Thermoleptolyngbya sichuanensis A183: one gene and its partner. The protein of the gene in region 1 interacts with the protein of each later gene in a pairwise test. Links are inferred from orthologs where the notes say so. Each region holds a gene or a part of one and is shown on either strand. Other genes may lie near its edges. The genes, in order: lysA and HPC62_RS01635.

Region 1 (10,749 bases):
GGGTTACATCCAATCGATGTGTCTATGGCGCGCCCCCAGCGTATCGAGGGCGAGGCGCACCTGCCAAGCATGGACATAAGATGAAACTCAATGACCCTGACACTTGGAGTGTCCCGGTCGAAACCGTTGAAGTCGATGATCCCAACTGGGGACGAGTGCGGGTCAGTCGTTGGAGTGCATACCATTTCCGCAAATCCCCCAAACGGGCAATGGAAGTGTTGCGCGTGGAGGTGCTGGAGACACAGAGCAGCACGCGACGCTTGGCTCCTTTGTGGTTAGTTTGGCTGGGTGAGCAGATGCCTCCGTTAGAAACCCTGTGGTTGCACTACCTCCGTCGCTTTGCCATTGAACACTGGTATCGCTTTGCCAAGCAGAGGCTATATTGGACACATCCCCAGTTCAGTTCTGTATCGGCAACCGAACAGTGGAGCAGCCTGATGCCGTTGCTCAGTTGGCAGTTGTGGTTAGCGCGAAAGGACTGTACTGACCACCCCTTGCCCTGGCAGGCACCGCAAGAAACGTTGACTCCGGGTCGGGTCGCACAAGCGTTTGCAGGCATTTTGGCAGCGATTGGCACCCCTGCTCCTGCGCCTAAACCTCGTGGTAAATCGCCAGGACGAGGCAAGGGGCACAAGCCAACTCCTCGTCCCTGCTATCCGATGGTCAAAAAACGAGCCTCGAAACGCAAGACATCCGAACAATCCCTGAACAGTCCGGTTGCAACAGCAGCTTAACTGCGAGCAGGATTGTATCCAATTCCTTAAGTTCAACTGTTATGAACGGTTGAGCAGATTCTTTATGGCATCCTGTTGAGCATTATTGTGATGCCAGTTAGTCCAAACTAAAGAAGATCTGCTACATGTAAGAAGACGTTAGAGCGAGCCGCCACGAGTGGAGTCCTCAAAATCGATATCGCTGAAACAGCAGAAGAACTAAAAGCCGTCTTGGAACAACAGCAACGGTCATCACAGCGCCGTAAAGTACAGGTGTTGTGGTGGTTAAAAACCGGACAAGCGAAGAGCGTTGAGCAGTTAGCCCAACTGAGCGGTTGCCATCGCACGACCGTGTCTCGTTGGCTGAGCCAGTATCGACAGAGTGGACTCGAAGCGTTGGTGAAGGTGGCATCTCGCAGTGGACGACCGCGAGCGATTAGCGGTGAAGTCCTGGCATCTTTGGAGCGGGAACTGCAAGATCCAGAAGGCTTTAGCAGTTATGGAGCAGTGCAGCAGTGGCTCGCAGCGGTGCATGGTCAACCCGTCCCCTACAAGACGGTGCATAAGACGGTGCGCTATCGGCTCAAAGCGAAGCTCAAAGTGCCCCGTCCGGTGTCAAAGAAGCAGACTCCTGGGGCGTGCGAGTCCGTTCAGCAAACCTTGCAGCCCAGATAAGCCAGTCGATTCCGCCAGCCTTGAGACAACGCTACGGGGGGCGAATCCGCTATTGGTGCAGCGATGAGAGCCGCGTCGGACTGCTGACGGTTCAACATCGCAAGTTGACGGGCTTTGGGGTGCAGCCGATTGGTTCAGTTCAATGGGACTTTGTGTATCGGTGGCTGTACGGTCTAGTGGAACCGCTGAGCGGTGCATCGTGGATAGTCGAGTTTTCTCATCTCGACAGTTCCTGTTTTGAGGCGTTTTTGCACAGCTTTGCGGCTCAGTTCCCCGATGATTTACATCTGATTCAGGTGGATAATGCCGCAGCCCATACGGCTCAGACCCTGACGATACCGGACAATGTCATCTTGGTGTTTCAGCCGCCTTATTGCCCTGAGGTCAATCCCATTGAGCGGGTCTGGCGGGAACTCAAGCGGGAGCTAGCTTGGGTTCACTTTGATGATGTTTGCCAACTCCAGCACGCCATCAGCCAGTGGGTTTGTCGCCTTTCGGCGGAGTCGCTGCGATCGCTGACTCAGTGGGATTGGATTGTCGATGCTCTATGTGTAGTGGGTATTTAGAGAATTGATATGACGTGGCATCTGGCACCTCGGAGGTAGGGCGACTTTGCAACCAAGCAAATAGCGCTGACCCCATCACCAAGTTGAGGGTGATGATAGAAACCAGTTGCAGCATCAGGATGTAGCGCATAGGGAAATGTGTCGATTCTCGACTTTGGATTTGCGATTTTGGATTTGCGATTTTGGATTTGCGATCTTCGGATTGCCTGCCAAGCTTCTTTAGGGCTTCCAGCAATGTCATGATTCTGTTCATGACTCAAAGCCATTTACACTAGGTTGAAGTGTTCCATGTGGATGTGCGTGGGCGGCACTTGGAGATGGTGGAGTCCGGCTTCGACTGCATCCATCATGCGGGGACTGGCGCAGATAAAGTATTGACGGCTGCCGCGATAGTGGGGAATGTAGCGTTCTAGCAGGGCTTTATCAACGTAGCCCGATTCCCCGGTCCAGCCCTCGTGCGGATGGCGGAGAACGAAGACGATTTGCAAATCCAGCTTGTCCCTCAGGGCTTCCAACTCCTCGCGGAAGATGAGGTCGTTCCAGCGATCGCCCGCGTAGATCAGCAGATGGGGGCGATCGTCGCCGCGTTCGGCGTGGGTGGTCAGAATGCTCATAAACGGCGTGATGCCAATGCCCCCAGCAATGAAAACAAACCCGGCGGTGTCTGGATAGCGATCGCTCGTGAACACGCCATAGGGGCCGTCTAGGTAAGCCCGCGTTCCTGGCGGTACGTGCTTAATTTCGCGGGTAAAGTCGCCCAGCGCCTTGATCGTAAACTCGATACGGTCGGACTGGCTGCCGCTGGAGGACATCGAAAAGGGATGCTCGCGCATGTGGAACGGCGATACGTCCAGCGTGATCCAGGCAAACTGGCCCGGCTGGAAGGTGAAGCCGTTATGGCCGTGGGGTCGCAGCGCCAGCGTCCAGCTATCGCCCCGCTGAGACTCGACCGCTTCCACCAGGTAGGGCTTTTTCAACATCATCCACGGCTTCACCAGACGCACATAGACCAAGAGCCAGAGGGCAGCGAGGGCGATCGCCCCCCACAGCACCGTCTTCCAAAACAGCGATAGGTAATAGCCAACCCCAATCGCGTGCGCCAGCCCCAGCCCCAGCGCCAGCACCGCCAGCAATCCGTGCAGCGTGCGCCACGCCTCGTAGGGAATTTTCAGTCGCGTGCGCCAGATCGAGGTGATAATTAGCGCCACCAGCGCCAGCGTCCCCATGACGGCAAATCGGGCCCGCCACGGCGCTTCTGGAAAATTGAGCAGAGCCACGGTTTCCGGCTGGTTAATAAACAAAATCGCCGGATGCACCAGGATAAACAGCACCGCCACGATGGAGATGTAGCGGTGAAATTGCAGAATAATGTCGATCCCGTAAGAAGCCTCGACCCGGTTGATCCGTGCCGTCAGCGCAAATTGCAGCGCCATCATCGCCAGCCCCACAAATCCCAGCGCCACCGAAAACTCAACCCAGAAGCCCCGCGCTTCAATGGACATCGGCGGATAGAGCAGCAGCACCAGCAGCGGAACAAGCGTCAGTCCCAGATAGACGGAGATCCAAAAGATGGCGATCGCAATTGGACTATGGGTCAAGATAGTCTTCATGATTAGCGGTTCAAGAATAGAGGCTGAGTAAAGGCTGGAGTAACGGCTGAATAGAGGCCGATGCGTCAGGAGTTACCGCGCAACCGTAAGATAATCTGTCTGCAAGCAGGAGTTCCTCTACCTCAGGCGGCGATCGCCCCTCTGCTGCCCTATGCCTCTAGAGAGAAATACTCTGACCCAACAAAAAACCTGTCTGGCGATCGCGCCAAACAGGTCTTTCCAAGTCCTAACTCCAACCCGCTCTCGCCTCAGCGCTGGAGAGCAATTACCCCAGGCTAGGCCTTCTTCAGCCAGCTAAACATGGCCCGCAGATCTTTGCCGACTTCCTCAATGGGATGCTCGGCCTCGCGGCGGCGCATGGCGGTGAAGCCCGGTTTGCCAGCCTGGTTTTCCAGCACAAATTCGCGAGCAAACTGTCCCGTCTGAATCTCCGTCAGGATCTTCTTCATTTCCGCACGGGTTTCGTCGGTGACGATGCGCGGGCCGCGAGTTAGGTCGCCATATTCTGCGGTGTTGGAGATGCTGTCGCGCATCTTTGCCAGACCGCCTTCCACGATCAGATCCACAATCAGCTTCACTTCATGCAGGCACTCGAAATAAGCCAACTCAGGCTGATAGCCCGCCTCCACCAGCGTCTCAAAACCCGCCTTGATCAAGGCGCTGAGACCGCCACACAGCACCACCTGTTCGCCAAACAGGTCGGTTTCGGTTTCTTCACGGAAGGTGGTTTCCAAAATGCCTGCGCGGGTGCCGCCGATGCCTTTGGCGTAGGCCATCGCGCGATCGCGTGCCCGGCCCGTTGCGTCTTGATACACCGCAAACAGCGCCGGAACGCCCTCACCCTGCTCATAGGTGCGCCGCACCAAGTGTCCCGGCCCCTTAGGAGCCACCATCACCACATCCACATCCGCAGGGGGCACAATTTGGGCAAAGTGAATATTGAAGCCGTGGGCAAATGCCAGCACCTTGCCTGCGGTCAGTTGCGCTTCGATCTCGTTCTTGTAGACCGTTTTCATCACCTCATCCGGCAGCAGGATCATGATGAAATCTGCGGCAGCAGCAGCATCGCTCACCGTCTTCACGGTCAGCCCTTCCGCCTCAGCTTTGGCAGCCGACTTGCTACCCGGATACAAGCCAACCACCACATTCAGCCCGCTGTCGCGCAGATTCAGGGCATGGGCATGGCCCTGCGAGCCGTAGCCAATAATGGCAATCGTTTTGCCAGCCAAAACGTCCAAATTCGCGTCTGCATCATAATACATCCGAGCCATAGGGAAGGAATCTCCGTGAAGCGAGGGTTATCTGTCTTGCAAATTGGTCTTTGCAAATCGGTAAATCTTGCAAATGTCAAGCATTTGATTCTACCAAACGGAGGGGAGTGGGTGAAAGGCATGGCCCGAATCAGCGCAAAAAGAAACTGGGTTACCCATCCGGCAACCCAGCCCTCAACACAAGACAGTGCTTAGATAGTGCTTGCAAACAAGTGCTGGCAAACAGCAGTTATTTACAGCTATTTATAGCTACTTACAGCTACAGCTATTAACCGCCACAGCTATTGACCGCTACTCCGCAGACTGAGGCAGCAACTCCCGCTTTTCACCCGGAAGCACCTTTACCTGTCCGTCTTCGCCTACATCCACAACGGCCACATCACCATCCTTGACTCGCCCTGAGAGGATTTCCTCTGCCAGGGAGTCTTCCAACAGGCGCATGATGGCGCGGCGCAGGGGACGAGCGCCGTAGCTGGGGTTATAGCCCTCTTCCACTAGGCGATCTTTGAACTTCTCGGTGACTTCGAGGGTAATGCCCTGCTCCAGCAAGCGACCCGATACTTCCCGCAGGAGAATGTCACCAATCCGCTTCACCTCGTCCTTCGTCAACTGACGGAAGACAATAATCTCATCCAGACGGTTGAGGAATTCAGGGCGGAAGTATTGCTTCAGTTCCTCATTTACCAGAGAACGGATGCGGTTATATTGGGACTCAGCCATGTCTTCCGAAGACAGGTCAAAGCCCAGACCGCCGCCGCCCTTCTCGATCACCTTGGAACCGATATTGGAGGTCATGATCAGCAGGGTGTTCTTGAAATCCACCGTGCGACCCTTGGCATCGGTCAGGCGACCGTCCTCCAGGATTTGCAGCAGCATGTTGAACACATCGGGGTGGGCTTTTTCGATTTCGTCGAACAGCACCACGGTGTAGGGGCGACGACGAACCGCTTCGGTAAGCTGGCCCCCTTCGTTGTAGCCGACGTAGCCGGGAGGCGACCCGATTAGCTTGGAAACGGTGTGCCGCTCCATGTATTCCGACATGTCGAGGCGAATCATCGCATCTTCGGAACCGAAGAAGTAGGCCGCCAGAGCCTTGGTTAGCTCCGTCTTGCCGACCCCCGTAGGGCCAGAGAAGATAAAGCTGGCGATCGGACGGTTGGGGTTCTTCAAGCCCACGCGGGCGCGACGAATGGCGCGAGACACGGCCTTCACAGCTTCGTCCTGACCAATCAGGCGATTGTGTAGGGTGTCTTCCATGTGCAGCAGCTTCTCGGATTCGGTTTCCGTGAGCTTATTGACTGGAACGCCTGTCCAGGCTGCAACGATTTGGGCAATATCTTCTTCCGTCACCACCGGGGAATCTTCGCCGCCCGTTGCCTCGCTCTGCTTGGATTGGACGATGGCGCGAATTTCGGCGCGTAGCTCCATCTCACGATCGCGTAATTCGCCTGCCCGCTCAAAGTCCTGATTGCGAACAGCATCGTCTTTCTCTTTTTGAACCTGGCGCAGTTCCTTATCCAGTTCCTTCGCAGCCGGGGGCATTTGCGAGTGGAACAAGCGGACGCGGGAGCCCGCTTCGTCGATCAGGTCGATGGCCTTGTCGGGCAGGAAGCGGTCTGAGATATAGCGGTCAGACAGCTTAGCAGCAGCCTCCAGTGCCGCATCAGAAATCTTCAGCTTGTGGTGCTGCTCGTAGCGATCGCGCAGACCCCGCAGGATCTCGATCGTGTCCTGCACCGACGGCTCACCCACCATCACGGGCTGGAAGCGGCGCTCCAGAGCCGCATCGCGCTCGATGTGCTTGCGGTATTCATCCAGCGTCGTTGCGCCGATACACTGGAGTTCACCCCGTGCCAGCGCGGGCTTCAGGATATTAGCCGCATCGATCGCCCCTTCTGCTGCGCCTGCGCCGATCAGCGTGTGAACTTCGTCGATCACCAGAATGACGTTCCCCGCTTGGCGGATTTCGTCCATGATCTTTTTGAGGCGTTCCTCAAACTCACCGCGATATTTGGTGCCCGCCACCAGCAAGCCGATGTCGAGAGTCACCACACGCTTCTCTTCGAGAATATCGGGCACGTCGCCGCTGGAGATGCGCTGGGCCAGCCCTTCGGCGATCGCCGTCTTGCCGACTCCCGGCTCTCCAATCAGCACCGGATTGTTCTTCGTGCGGCGACCCAAGATTTGAATCACGCGCTCAATCTCTTTCTGACGGCCGACCACGGGATCAAGCTTGCCTTCGCCCGCCATCTGAGTCAGATTCGAGCCAAACTCGTCCAGCGTGGGGGTCTTGGTGCGTCCCTGGCTGCCGCCCGGCGTGACCTCGGCAGTTTCACCCAGCATCCGAATCACCTGGGTGCGAACCTTAGAGAGATCAACGCCCAGGTTTTCGAGAACCCGGGCGGCCACACCTTCACCTTCGCGAATCAGCCCCAAAAGGAGGTGTTCTGTACCGATGTAATTGTGTCCAAGCTGGCGAGCCTCTTCGAGCGACAGTTCTAGAACTCGCTTGGCTCGTGGGGTAAAGGGAATCTCGACCGCCACAAAGCCCGACCCGCGACCGATGATCTTTTCAACTTCAATCCGAGCGTCCTTGAGGTTGACCCCCATCGACTTCAACACTTTGGCGGCGACACCGGTCCCTTCTCCAATCAGACCCAGGAGGATCTGTTCCGTTCCTACAAAGTTATGACCCAGGCGACGAGCTTCTTCCTGGGCAAGCATGATCACCTTAATGGCTTTCTCTGTGAAGCGTTCAAACATGGCAGTCTCTATCACCTGCTGCGTGCCGGTACTGCTGATTCTAGCATAGGGTAAGTGAATCCACCCGGCTGCTCAACGGAGACAACCGACCCCAGCCAAGACCCTGATCCCGAAACGAGCGCACCAAAGAATGCAAGCGAAGAATGCGATCGCACGCTTGCTGCTCCGAAGGGGATCTTGCTAGGAAAAGATACCTATGTCAAGAGGGATGGCAGAAAATCCCAGATCGCCTGCTTCTTCTTGGGTAGGGGATTGGGCGGGGATCAGGTTCCACCCATGCTGACGATGGCGATCGCCCACCCAGCCCCACCACTGCCGCAGCGTGTCTGAGAAGTCTGGCTCTTGCAGCCCCCTGCGCCAGAGAATCAGCGCGTCCTCTTCGGGGTTTTGGTAGTAGCGGGGCCGCAGGCCGACATCCGTGAAGCCAAATTTTTGATAGAGGGCGATCGCCGCTCTGTTTGATGCCCGCACTTCCAGCGTTGCCCAGTGCATCTGATGTTGCCACGCTGCCTGCATCAACGCCGTCAGCAGCAGTTGCCCCAGCCCCCGCCCCCGCTGTGCCGGATGCACTGCCAGCGTCGTGATGTGCGCCTCGTCCAGAATCATCCACAGACAGCCCAGCCCAGCGAGTGAGGTTTCCCCATCCGCTGCCGCAGCGGTCAGCGCCAGCAGCGTGCTATTTGGGCTGTCAATTTCTCTCAAATAACCGTCTTCCGTCCACAGGCCACCCAAACACTGCCGATCCAGCGCCACGGCGGCATCGACTTGATCCCGTGTCAACAGCGACAGATATAGCGTGTCCATGCCTATCTGCGATCCAGAAAATCCATCTTCAATCCCTCCAAGAAGGGTAGGTGCCAATTGTAAACTAGAAAAATTGGCATTCCCTCTAGCATTCCTCTGCAAACCCTCCTGTAAAGACAAGGACAGTTCCGCCCGATGGTTTCGACTCCTGCACCTGCTCTAGACAACTCTGGTCGTCAATACTTGCCTACGTTAGACCCTGCGACTGCTTCACCGAATCAAGTTCTAATGCCGCTGACTGCCCGCGCCAACGCACAGAACCATCTGGAAATCGGCGGCTGCGACGTGACAACGCTGGTGGAGAGATTTGGTTCGCCGCTGTACATATTAGATGAAGAAACGCTGCGAACAGCCTGTCGTCAATATCGAGAGGCCTTTCGTCAATACTATCCGGGCGAGTCGCTGGTGATCTACGCCTCCAAAGCCTGGAACTGTCTGGCCGTGTGTGCAGTGGTAGATAGCGAAGAGTTGGGGCTGGATGTCGTCTCTGGCGGAGAACTCTACACTGCGCTAAAAGCAGGCGTGTCGCCCGACAAGATTTACCTGCATGGCAACAATAAGTCGGTTGAGGAGTTGTCGCTGGCTGTCAGCGCAGGCTGCACGATTGTCGTGGACAATTGGCAGGAATTGAAAACCCTGGTGTCTCTGGCGGCTGATTCGGAAACTTCGGAAACTGCTGGCGGCCAGCCGATTCGCATTCTGCTGCGCCTGACCCCCGGCATCGAGTGCCACACCCACGAATACATCCGCACCGGACATTTGGACAGCAAGTTTGGCTTCGATCCTGAGCAGTTGGACGAAGTGTTTGCCTACGTTAGCCAGCAGCCTGCGCTGCTGTGTGTTGGATTACACGCGCATATTGGGTCGCAAATTTTTGAGCTACAGGCCCATCAAGATCTGACCAGCGTTATGGTGCAATGGCTGAGCAAAGCAGCGCAGTATGGACTGCCGATTAGTGAACTGGATATTGGCGGTGGACTGGGCATCCGCTATACCGAGTCGGACGATCCGCCCAGCATTGACGAGTGGGTGAAGGTGATTTGCGAGGGCATTATTCGCGCCTGCCAGCGGCAGGGTGTGGCGATGCCCCGACTGATTGCGGAACCGGGGCGATCGCTCATTGGTTCAGCCTGCGTTACGGCCTATCGCGTGGGGGGACAAAAGACAGTTCCTGGCATTCGCACCTACGTCACGGTCGATGGCGGCATGTCCGACAATCCCCGCCCGATTACCTACCAGTCGGTCTACCGCGCGGTGGTGGCTAATAAGCTGTCGGCCCCGATGACAGAATCGGTGGCGATCGCCGGAAAGCACTGCGAATCGGGCGACATCGTCATCAAAGACGCAAAACTGCCCCCCACTGAGCCAGGGGACGTGCTGGTGGTGATGGGTACGGGCGCATATAACTACAGCATGGCCTCCAACTACAACCGATTGCCTCGTCCAGCGGCGGTGCTGGTCAACCAGGGCGATGCCAGCCTGATCTTGCAGCGCGAAACGGTAGAAGACTTGATCCGCCAGGATCGCCTGCCAGAGCGACTGGTGCGGCGCGAGGGCTGAGGGCTACCGGGGAAGAGAAGTTAAGTTGTGCAATGGCAACTTATAGGACTGATGCAGTTGGACGATTTTTCGTGGGCTGTGCCCGCGAAAATCGTTTAAAGCCCAGAAACCTGAACTTGATGACCCGGAGTGGTGAAGACAAGACTGGTTTTGGCGAGAGCAGCGTGAAGGGCGATCGCCCTTTCCCCGTCCAGCCGTGATCTCGTTTGTGCACTGCAAGATTTTTCCGGCTTGCTGATCTCCGGAGTCATCCGTCAGAGACGTGTATCAGGGAAAGGGCAACCCCCTAGCTTTCCGATCCCATCGGTCACTCACTGGTTCTTCTTGCCTCCCGCTCTTACAATTGGGGGGTGCGTTCTGTCCTCCGTAATACAGCTAGGACTTACGCAGTTGGATGATTTCTGGCGGGCTGCGCCCGCCAGAAATCATCCAAAACCCAGAAAACTTATCGCAAGTGCGTAAGTCCTGACAGCTTTTTAACGGATGGTTAAGACGTATCGCCTGGTTTGAAGTTTTCACGGTATCTCTTGTGGTGAAGAGACGTTTTTGGGCGGTTTGCCACGGATTTCGGGAAATACCTGTCCCTAACCCCATTCTTAAAATCTGTTTTCAGGAAATCTGTTTTCAGGTGCGATCGCGCCTGCCATAGCTGCAATTTACACGGGGCATAATGCCTAGCACCAGTTAACTGATGGGATCTTTGCTAAAGCAATGGCTGACAAACCCTGGCTGGACTCAGTCCTTGCTGCTGCATGGGATTGATGTCGTATTGGTGCTGATGCTGACC
Region 2 (10,564 bases), 2.1 Mb from region 1 along the record:
TTGAACTGACGGTGGATCGTTTGGGCACGATGCACCAGATCCATCAGCGGCTGTTGCAGCAAATCGAGAACTTCTTCAGTTGTCCAGTCGTGGCGCAGTACAGGGATAGAAGACGCAGCCATAGGTCTTGACGCAAACATCAGGGCAGGTTCTCATCATATCCCTAGCGGGTGACCCTCTAGCGGGTAGAAGCTTTCAGGAATCTAATTGTGGGTGCTGATTGTGGGTGCTGATTGTGGGTGCTGATTGTGGGTGCTGATTGTGGGTGCTGATTGTGGGTGCTGAAAATTGGGCGTGAAGCCTGAATCTTCAGGTGACTTCAAATTAGAAAATCTTTGGACAAATCCGTCAAGATTTCTCCAATTCCCTGATAGATTTGGGCCAACTCTGTATCACGGATACAATAGGGCGGCAGAATATACAGAACGTTTCCAAGTGGACGTAGCAGCAGACCTTTGGCGATCGCCCGCTGACGAATTTCCAGCGAAATTGTGTTGAGGTATCCCGATCGTTCTTGGGTCACCAGATCCATCGCTGCAATCGTGCCCGTAACGCGCAATTTTTCAACAGCAGGATGGTCTTTCAACTGAGCCAACTGTGCATGATGTTTTGCTTCCATACTGCGAAACTGCGGCTCGTATTCAGTCATTAGCTCTAGCCCTGCCAGCGCCGCCGCACAGCCCAGCGGGTTGGCCGTATAGCTATGTCCGTGATACAGCGTTTTCAGCGGCTCGTCATCATAGAATGCATGGTAAATTTCTTCTGAGCAGACTGTTACAGCAAACGGCAAAAAGCCGCCCGTAATTCCTTTAGAAAGACAGAGAATATCAGGCGAAACGCCTGCTTTATGACAGGCAAACCAATCCCCCGTGCGCCCAAAGCCCGTCATCACTTCATCAAAGATCAGCAGTGTGTTAAAAGACTGGGCGATCGCCCTCAGTTTTTGCAAGAACTGGGGTCTACACATCCGCATTCCACCCGCTCCCTGCACCAGCGGCTCAATCATCACTCCTGCAATGCGATCGCCCCGTTCATCTAGCGCTTTCTCAAGGATTGAAAGCACCTTTGCTTCTGTTTCTTCAGCCGTGCGATCGCCCCAATAGGTTGAGGGAAATGGAACAAACTCCACGTTAAATAGCAAGTTGGAAAACACCGCCGAAAATAAGGAACGCGCACCCACTGACATTGCGCCAAAGGTGTCCCCATGATAGGCTCCATCAAATGCTAGAAATGTGCTTCTTGCCTGCCCCTGATTCACCCAGTATTGATACGCCATCTTTAGCCCGACTTCGACCGCCGTTGAGCCATTGTCAGAAAAGAAGACCCGATTAAACGGAGCGCCCAGTTTTGCGACTAGTTTTTCCGCCAGTTGCTCTGCGGGGTCATGGGTAAACCCAGCAAAAATGACTTGCTCGAGCTGCTGCGCCTGCTGATAGATTGCCTCAGCAATTTTAGGATGGCAATGTCCATAAGTGTTGACCCACCAGCTTGAGATGCAGTCAATCATTTTGTGCCCATTCTCTAGCTCTAGCCAAACACCCTGCGCGGATTTGACCTTTAGCGGTTCCAGCGCCGTTTTCGCTTGGGTGAATGGATACCAAATGTGAGGATGCATGGCTTTAAAAAGGTATTTAAGCTCGAAAAAGCTGATCAAATGCTTGCTTGAGTGTAGCGGGATTGACCTCGGCCAGTGGCTCCAGTTCTGCAAGAATGGGCACGTTGCCGTAGTGGGCGATCGCCGCTCGATTTCCCTCATTTTTGGGGCCGTTCACAATCACACCCAAGATAGGAATTTCCATCCGCCGCAGTTGAGCCAGCGACAGCAGGGTATGGTTAATCGTACCCAACGTGCTGCGAGCCACCAGACAAACCGGAAGCTGAAACTGTCGGATTAAATCAATCACAAAATCCTCTTCATTGAGCGGCACCATTAGCCCACCTGCCCCTTCAATAATGAGAGGTTTATATGGCAGTTGAGAGGGTAGCTGAAAATCGGAAAGATAGATCTGAACGCCATCAATCTCAGCGGCGGCATGGGGAGAGAGGGGCTGCGTTAGCGTGAACCTTTCTGGCAGGAAATGGGAGTCATCTAAACCAGTGACTTTCCGCACGTAATCCGTATCGCTGATCGGATCAAGCCCCGACTGAATCGGCTTCCAATAGGACGCATTCAGCCCAAGAGTTAGCAAGGCAGAGACGACCGTTTTTCCTACGTTAGTATCGGTTCCTGTAATGAAGAATTTTTCTGGAAACATGACGGCATCTTTGGTTAAAGTTTATTGCGAGAAATAGTGAAATAGGCTACGTCATAGTGAATTCCTCCGGAAAGACTTGCAAATTCATCGAGTGCGCTAACCAACTGTTTAAAGTCTGAAATGGAAAGCTTGGTTTGGGAAAGGCTAGTTCCCGCACCAATTTGCTTTAAGCTTCGGAAGAAATCGCGTGAAGACGTGAAGGAAATGCCGATGGATTGTTGCCAATATCGAGTTTGAACAGGCCGAGATGCGAGGAATTGGGCGATCGCCCCCGGATCAGGCAGGGGATTTCCGGTAAAGGGTAAGTCCAGGCTTCGACAGGCTGCTTTCCACTCTGGAAAACTGTGATAGGTCGGAAACGAGATGAGAATTTTGCCGCCCGGTTTGAGGGCAGAAATCCAGCGATCTAGCGCAGGCTCAAGCTGCTGAAACCACTGCACGACGAAGCTGCTAATAATCAACGCATAGCTCCTGGAAATGGGTTGCCAAAGTTCGCCGTCAAGGGTTCTGAAGGTCATTTCAGAGGAATGGCTGATCTGAGAAACTTTCTGCTGGCACACGGTGAGCATTGATTGGGATAAGTCAGTAATTTCCAGAGGGCGATCGCCCATCTTCTTTACTAATCCTTGAGTCAAAAAACCCGTACCGCAGCCAAGCTCAATCACATTTCCAGAAGTCAGTTCAGGACGCACTCGATCGAGTTCCTCTAGCAACCAGGCCGCGCATTCTTTTTGCACCAAAGCTGCCTGATCATATTGCTTTGCAGCTTGTCCAAAGGCTTCTTCAATCTGGCATTTTGCATGGGTTTTCTCTAAAGCATTAGCGCTGTTTTCTAAAATCATGCGGGAGGTAGAGAATGAATAGCGGCGATCGCTCGTTCCCAGCAGCGCTCAAAATGCGTTAAATGCAGCAGATGTCCGGCATCGGGAATCGAGATAAACTCCGCCCTCGCCAGCAGATGCGTGGCTTGCTCAGGGGTATCTGGAAATGGAACAATGCGATCGCTCTGTCCATGAAAGGCAATGGCATAAGATGTTTGCGGCAAGTGGTCGAGATTCTGAATCGACTCATCTAACCGTTGCAAATCTTGCAGCAAGAGTGCAGAATTGAGCCGATTTTCGCGAACCCGAAAACTTTCAGAAGGTTCACACCAGGCTGGATCAATCTCGACGGGTGAGAAACACTTTTTGTAGAAGTTTTGCAAGACCAGGCTCGGTGTTTTTTCAAACTGCTGAATCATGATTTGTAGAATGCTTTTTGAGCGATCGCGCGATCGCCCCGACAGCGGATGAAACGATGAAAATCCGCTGAAGACTAGCACTAGATCGGCCTGATGCATCTGCTCAACTGGACAGAGATGCAGCCCATAGGAATGAGCCAGAATCACTTTACGGGAAGGCTGTTGGCTAAAACCGGGCTGATTGGGCAAGCCAAAATAGCCCCGGTCGAATAGTTGCACCTCAACGCCCGCAGTTTTCAACGCCGCCGCCCACGGCTGCCACAGGTCTGCGTCAAACCCCCAGCCGTGATAGGCGATCGCCTCAATGCCGCTGCCCATGCCCGTTCCTCAACGCGCCAATTAATGATCCTAAATGCTGTCTGGTGTGCTGGCTAGAGAGTGCGAGCCGCAGTCGTGCCGTCCCCTGGGGAACCGTTGGTGGGCGAATGGCCGCAGCAAGGATGCCCTGGGTTTCTAGCCATTGAGCCAGGGACAGCGCCCGTTCCGCCTCGCCCAGCATGATAGGAATAATGTGCGTGGAGGATGGCCCGGTGTCGAATCCTGCCGCCCGAAGCTGGTTTCGCAACGTCTCTGCGTGCCGGGTCAACCTCTGGCGATCGCCCTCCAGACTGGGCATCAGCTTCAGCGCAGCGGCGATCGCCCCAATCACACTGGGGGGCAACGCCGTGGTGTAAATAAAGCCGGGGCAGGCGTTGATCAAATAGTCCCGCAGTCGCGCCGAGCAAACCAGGAACGCACCAAACGCACCAAAGGCTTTGCCCAGCGTGCCCATCGCCAGATCTACGCCAGGATTGCCCATCGCCAGCCCCATTCCCCCTGCACCCAGCACCCCGATCGCGTGGGCCTCGTCCAGATACAAAATCGCGCCGTAGGTCTGCGCCAGGTGAACAAGCCGATCGACATCCGCGCGATCGCCATCCATGCTGAACACCGTTTCCGACACAATCACGACACGACTGTAGCGCTGATTCACCGCCTGTCGCAGCAGCGATTCCAGATGCTCGTGGTCGTTGTGCCGATAGCGGGTTAGCGTGGCGCGGCTGGCTAGTGCGCCGTTGAGCAAGCTGCTGTGAACTAGGCGATCGCACAAGACCAGCGCATGTCGGTCGAGCAGCGCCCCCAAAACCGTTACATTTGCCTGAAACCCAGAATTGAACAATAGCGCCGCTTCGCGTCCGCAGTCCGCCGCCAACGCCGCCTCTAGCTGCTGGTGAATGTCGAAACTGCCCGTCACCAGCCGCGACGCAGTTGCACCCGTGCCGTAGCGCTGCGTATAGTCCTGGGCAGCGGCAATCAGCACCGGATGTTTGGACAATCCCAAATAGTCATTGGCGCTAAAGTTCACCAAGGTCTTGCCCTGCTTTTGCACATGGACGGCATCGAGCGGCACAACCCCTTGGAGCGATCGCCTCGTTTGCTGGCGCGATCGCCCCTCCAAAAACGCCTCAACAAACGCAAACTTGTCCTCTTGCCCCATTCCCGCCAATCGCCAATATCGTCATGCCTGCCGATTTCAAAGCAGCTCCGTTCTTCGTTCTTCCCTCTTCGTTCTTCCCTCTTCCCTCTTCCTCCTTCCCTCTTCCCCAGAAACTTTGTAGAGTAAAGCAGTAGCCCCAACTGATCGCAGCTTCTCATTCTCCCATCATGGCCGACTGGTTAGATCACACCGTTCAAGTCGAAGTCGAAGCGCCCATCGAGCGGGTGTGGGGACTCTGGTCTGACCTAGAGCAAATGCCCAAGTGGATGAAGTGGATCGACTCAGTGACAATTCAGCCAGATAACCCGGACCTGTCGCGCTGGAAGCTGGCCTCTAGTGGGTTCGAGTTTAGCTGGCAGTCCCGTATCACCAAGCTGGTGCAACACCAGATCATGCAGTGGGAATCGGTGGACGGACTGCCCAACCGGGGCGCAATCCGGTTTTACGATCGGGGCGATCGCAGCGTAGTAAAGCTCACGGTGTCTTACGCGATCCCCGGTATTTTGGGCAAAGTGATGGACAACCTGTTTCTGGGTCGCCTGGTGGAATCGACGCTGCAAGCCGATCTCAACCGATTCCGCGACTACGCGCTACGGGCAGAGTTGTCGAGCTAATCGAAAAAATCTCTGGCGCTAGGCGATATAAGAATTTCGGCGCAAAATCTGCGACGCAAGGTTAGTTCCTAATTCACAAGGACAGAGGGCGGGCAGAGAGCGATCGCGCAAGGTCTGAGCAATGCCTGCTCTGGTTCTTCAAGCAACTCCCTACCAAGCCATCTCTCGTATTAGCTTGCAGGCTCCTGATCCAGCCTCCAGCCGGGAGGGTGCATTTTGAGCAGAAAAAATTTAGAATTGCTCGTATATTCTGTTTAAGTTCTACAAATGTTTGAACGGCTTTGTAGCTTTTGTTATTGATCCGTTATAAAAACAATAGATTCCATAGAATTTCTAAACGTTAAACCCAGTTTTTAATGATGCCTCGGATACTTGTAATCGACGACGACGTTTCCATCTCAGAGCTAGTAGCCGTCAATCTAGAAATGGCTGGATATGACGTGAGCCAGGCCGCAGACGGGGTCAAAGGTCAGGCGTTGGCACTGCAACTGTTGCCCGACCTGATTATGCTCGATCTGATGTTGCCAAAGGTAGACGGCTTTACCGTGTGCCAGCGGCTTCGGCGAGACGAGCGCACAGCCGACATCCCCGTGCTAATGCTCACCGCCCTCAGTCAGACCCAAGACAAGGTGGAAGGTTTCAATGCGGGCGCAGACGACTACCTCACCAAGCCCTTCGAGGTGGAGGAAATGCTGGCGAGAGTCCGCGCCCTCCTGCGCCGCACTGATCGCATTCCCCAGGCAGCAAAGCATACGGAAATCCTGAACTATGGCCCGCTGACGCTGGTGCCAGAGCGGCTAGAAGCTATCTGGTTTGACCAGACCGTAAAGCTCACCCATTTGGAATTCGAGCTACTGCACTGCCTGCTGCAACGGCATGGGCAGACAGTTTCCCCTAGCGAAATTCTGAAGGAAGTCTGGGGTTATGATCCCGACGATGATATTGAGACGATTCGGGTTCATGTCCGGCATCTGCGAACCAAGCTAGAGCCTGATCCCCGCCATCCCCGCTATATCAAAACGGTTTACGGCGCAGGCTACTGTCTGGAGCTTCCAGCCACAGCTGCTTCGGCAGAGACGGCAGAAGTATAGAGACGGTAGACGTACAGATCGTCGTGCATGTCCGGCGCAGGGGTATGAGTGCTGCATCAGCACTCTTGCGTTTTTGGGACGTTGTGAAGCGGGTCTGTCTCAATGCTCCCAAATGGCGCTACGGATAGAATTGCTGGAAGCCCCGCACCGCCTGATTGGTAATCCAAATTCACCAGTTCAAATCTGTCAGTTCAAATTCGCCAGTTCAAATTCGAGAACTAACATAGGCGTTTGTCGATTCTCGGCAAAGCCCCAGCGAATCCGTAAATGCGTCCGGCTTAGCAGTAGGGCGTTACATCTACCCGGCATTCGTCTGCTAGGTAACACAGTGCCCGAAACCGAAGCGCTACAACCTCTTCGTAGACGGGATTGAGCTTACACAGCGGCGGAATCCGAAGAATCGTTTTCCCCAAGACCCGCACCTCTCGCTCGAAGGGACACCGGGCGGGGATCGCCTGACAAATCCGACGGGCCTGAGCTTCACTTGAAATTTCAATATTGTTGAGCCATTGGCGTAGGGGTTGCAATGGCGCACACTGCGGACGCAGCGAGGGTGCAACAAATGCTGTTCTGTAGAGCGTGGCTGGGGGCTGGGGGGCTGTATTGGAGTGACTTGTTGCAGCGTCGTTGGGGAGCCATGTCCAGCTAGAGAGCGCCAGATCCGGGGTTCTGTAATGCGACCAATTCATGTCAATACCTCGCCCTGCAATGGAGGGATGTGACGGTGAGAGAAGGACTTTGCGCTAAGTTTGCGTTAATCCGGTAAGTAAACCGCTAAGTAAACCGCGAGAAGGCAGCAAAAGGAGCGGATAAGAAACTGTTAGTTAACCTTTTCTACAAGCTGTAGAGAGCCGCTACTGCAACCAACCTAACGCTTTATTGATGAAGTTGGGGTAGTGCTGTAGACATTGCAGTGTGAATAATTTACGAGCTTTCTAAGCTACGGCTAGAGGTTGATGGGCACACTGCGATCGCCCTCTGCTGCTCTGCCCTCAGATTGCCCCCTGCCTAATCGAAGGATTCGCGTGGGATTACGGAATTCTGGCAATAATGCGATCGCCCTACTGGGGAATTTACGTGCTTTGTAGGCCGTAAAAATGAAAAACGAAGAACGAAGAACGAAGAGGGAAGAACGAAGAGGGAAGAACGAAGAACGAAACGGAAGAATTGTAAGGGGGTAGGGGGTTCTGGGGTGGGGTAGGGTTGGGATTGGTCAACTGCGGGATCGCACAACGTGGTAGGCTCGTAGGGCGATCGCCCACCAATGTTTCTTGCACGGTTGCTTGCTTTCTCTTCGCTTTCCTGTGCTGGCGTTCTCGCTAACTTACCCACTCACTTTTTTCTGGCATCGATCCCTACCATGCACGCGGACTGGCAGACTGCAAAAAGCTACGAAGATATCCTTTACCACAAGGCAGATGGCATCGCCAAAATCACTATCAACCGCCCCCACAAGCGCAATGCCTTTCGCCCAGAGACGGTTGCCGAACTGTACGATGCCTTTAGCAATGCCCGCGAAGATCCCCGGATTGGGGTGGTGCTGTTGACCGGAGCGGGCCCCCACACGGACGGGAAATACGCCTTTTGCGCGGGCGGGGATCAGAGCGTGCGCGGTCAGGGTGGCTATTTAGATCAAGGCGGCACGCCCCGGCTGAACGTACTGGACTTGCAGCGACTGATCCGCACGATGCCCAAGGTGGTGATTGCTCTCGTGGCGGGCTATGCCATTGGCGGCGGCCATGTCCTCCATGTTGTCTGCGACCTCACCATCGCCGCAGATAACGCTATTTTTGGACAAACTGGGCCCAAGGTCGGCAGTTTTGACGGGGGCTTTGGCGCTAGCTATCTGGCCCGCATTGTTGGACAAAAGAAAGCGAGAGAAATCTGGTATCTCTGCCGCCAGTACACCGCCCAGCAGGCCCTCGATATGGGACTCGTCAACTGTGTTGTGCCTGTGGAGCAGTTGGAAGCCGAGGGGATCGCTTGGGCGCAGGAAATTCTGGAGAAAAGCCCAATCGCCATCCGCTGCCTGAAGTCTGCCTTTAATGCTGATTGTGATGGGCAGGCGGGACTGCAAGAGCTAGCGGGCAATGCAACGCTGCTCTATTACATGACAGAAGAAGGCAGCGAGGGCAAGCAGGCGTTTCTGGAAAAGCGATCGCCCGATTTTCGTCAATATCCCTGGCTACCCTGAACGCAAGCGTTGGAGACATTTGGGGCGATCGCTCGAACATGGAGATCACGCCAACAGCTTTCATCATCGAATCCTGATTAAACTTCCCACTTCAAAGATCCCGAACTAGAATGTGTTTGGGAGCAACGCTCTGAGGAGTAAAGTCGCGTAGTCCAACAGAATTTAACAAACAGGATTTAACAGGCAGAATTCAACAGAACCGACTGAACGAGTTCTTGGCAGAATCGCAAACACCACAGGTACAGGCGCTATAAAGCTCTTGCTCCGAGCTGGCTCAGAGTCTGAATCTAGTGAAAAATTGAGTGGGCAGGGTTTTACCTTCTTACGACTTGGGTTGTGGAGTCTTATCTGCCAGGTAGGTCGCTTTACGAAGTTGGGGTAAAGATGTGGTTGTGAGCGGTGCAGGCTTACGGAATCCGATGGGATCAGGCTGTAGACAGCGGTAGAGTGGGTTCTGAAGTCGAATTAGGTCGCTTTCCTCTTGCATAAGCTGGCTGACCAAGGGATATAGGGATATCGGTTAGGACTGTTCAGGGGTGTCTGCGGCGATCAGATTGAGAGAGCATACTTTTTCACCGAGGGTTGTTTGATCATCCATAGGAATTTATTGATGATCATGCCGAGTGTGACCGGAGATATCTATAGGGCTTTAGAACTAAGCTAGCGTCCTAAAAGTCAGGATTTTCAACCTCTTTTCATACTTTCGCTATAAGCTCCTTTTTCGTAAGAATGTTTTAATATTTAGGACGAGGCAATTGTGTCTCGAATAGCTACAAATACCTAAAAGAAGGTTACGACAATCTAGAATAGTCGAATGTGATGTTATAGAGTGTGGTGATTGGAGGTCGAAGATGTTTTTGCGACTTGCAGAACAGCACCGTCGGTTTGTACATGACCTGGTAATGAATCTCCAGGCATTGGCCATTGTGCTGGAGCGCCAGGGTTACCTCGCATCTTGCTATACCTGCGGCGGTCAGATGAACAGCGCGTCCTTTATGGTGAGTCTGGGCGAGAACCACCTGATCCGCTTTTTGGTGTCAGACTATGGCATTACCTGGACAGAAATGCGCGACGATCGCGAGCTAATGAAGCTCGAAGGCGCGGAGGCAATTAGCCAGCTTCAAGAATTGGCGAACCTCGTAAAGTTCCAGATTAAGCCGTCCGATGGGCATGTTTCGCTGGTACGGGTTTCGGGTGGAGCAGCCTAGGGCAGTCTGCGGGCTATGTGCTCAGGCCTTGACAAAGATGTCGTAAAACGACAGCAGTATTTCCACTACGATCAGCACAACAACGTACCACTCTACGCGCAGGCCGCTGTTGTGCTGGAGTAGATCTAATACTGTTTCTGCTGTACTGGAAATCAGTCCTAGCTTGCGTTCTAGAGCCTGATGGCGATCGCGGATTTCATACTCATTTTCTAAGCGGGCGTAAAGTCGCTCCAGTTCGGGTGCTTCCCAAAGCAGGTCGGGTTTGTCGATAATTTCGACCCGACCCACGATTTTATGCTGAATGGATAACGTCCGTCCGAGCTGCCGCAGGAGCTCTTTGCCCCAGCGCTCATTTTTGGTGGTGCGCTGTAGCCCCGCAGCGAAGGGTTCGATTTGGTCGAAGACGCTAGCTGTGCCCAGTTCGTAGTGTGCCAGCACCACGCTCTTAGCCAGCACATCGGCCACCACTTGCAGCGACTCTACGC

What was found.
Region 2: the proteins of lysA (region 1) and HPC62_RS01635 interact in binary tests that used the Escherichia coli proteins (3 or more experiments, as listed by UniProt). The link is inferred for Thermoleptolyngbya sichuanensis A183 from one-to-one orthologs.

Annotation. Positions count from the first base shown.
Region 1 is NZ_CP053661.1:2,490,392-2,501,140, reverse strand. What follows is about bases 7,795-10,749. They hold lysA (diaminopimelate decarboxylase), read left to right. Parts: upstream 7,795-8,537; coding sequence 8,538-9,962; downstream 9,963-10,749. Other genes in these bases: cdaA (diadenylate cyclase CdaA), read left to right, coding at 10,654-10,749; rimI (ribosomal protein S18-alanine N-acetyltransferase), read right to left, coding at 7,795-8,402. Also shown: HPC62_RS10465 (NF041680 family putative transposase), read left to right, coding at 1-734; HPC62_RS10460 (helix-turn-helix domain-containing protein), read left to right, coding at 945-1,388; HPC62_RS10455 (IS630 family transposase), read left to right, coding at 1,409-1,954; HPC62_RS10450 (ferredoxin reductase family protein), read right to left, coding at 2,221-3,564; ilvC (ketol-acid reductoisomerase), read right to left, coding at 3,840-4,835; HPC62_RS10440 (ATP-dependent Clp protease ATP-binding subunit), read right to left, coding at 5,127-7,598; more of rimI, read right to left, coding at 7,779-7,794. UniProt on the Escherichia coli protein: Specifically catalyzes the decarboxylation of meso-diaminopimelate (meso-DAP) to L-lysine. Is not active against the DD- or LL-isomers of diaminopimelate.
Region 2 is NZ_CP053661.1:356,154-366,717, forward strand. The notes cover bases 5,042-7,811. They hold HPC62_RS01635 (response regulator transcription factor), read left to right. Parts: upstream 5,042-5,945; coding sequence 5,946-6,677; downstream 6,678-7,811. Other genes in these bases: HPC62_RS01630 (SRPBCC family protein), read left to right, coding at 5,140-5,586; HPC62_RS01640 (Mo-dependent nitrogenase C-terminal domain-containing protein), read right to left, coding at 6,956-7,366. In the rest of the region: biotin synthase BioB, read right to left, coding at 1-107; bioA (adenosylmethionine--8-amino-7-oxononanoate transaminase), read right to left, coding at 320-1,615; bioD (dethiobiotin synthase), read right to left, coding at 1,632-2,255; HPC62_RS01615 (methyltransferase domain-containing protein), read right to left, coding at 2,270-3,097; HPC62_RS01620 (alpha/beta fold hydrolase), read right to left, coding at 3,094-3,813; bioF (8-amino-7-oxononanoate synthase), read right to left, coding at 3,797-4,972; menB (1,4-dihydroxy-2-naphthoyl-CoA synthase), read left to right, coding at 8,038-8,871; HPC62_RS01650 (DUF1815 family protein), read left to right, coding at 9,723-10,079; HPC62_RS01655 (RMD1 family protein), read right to left, coding at 10,101-10,564. UniProt on the Escherichia coli protein: Response regulator member of the two-component regulatory system CpxA/CpxR which responds to envelope stress response by activating expression of downstream genes including cpxP, degP, dsbA and ppiA.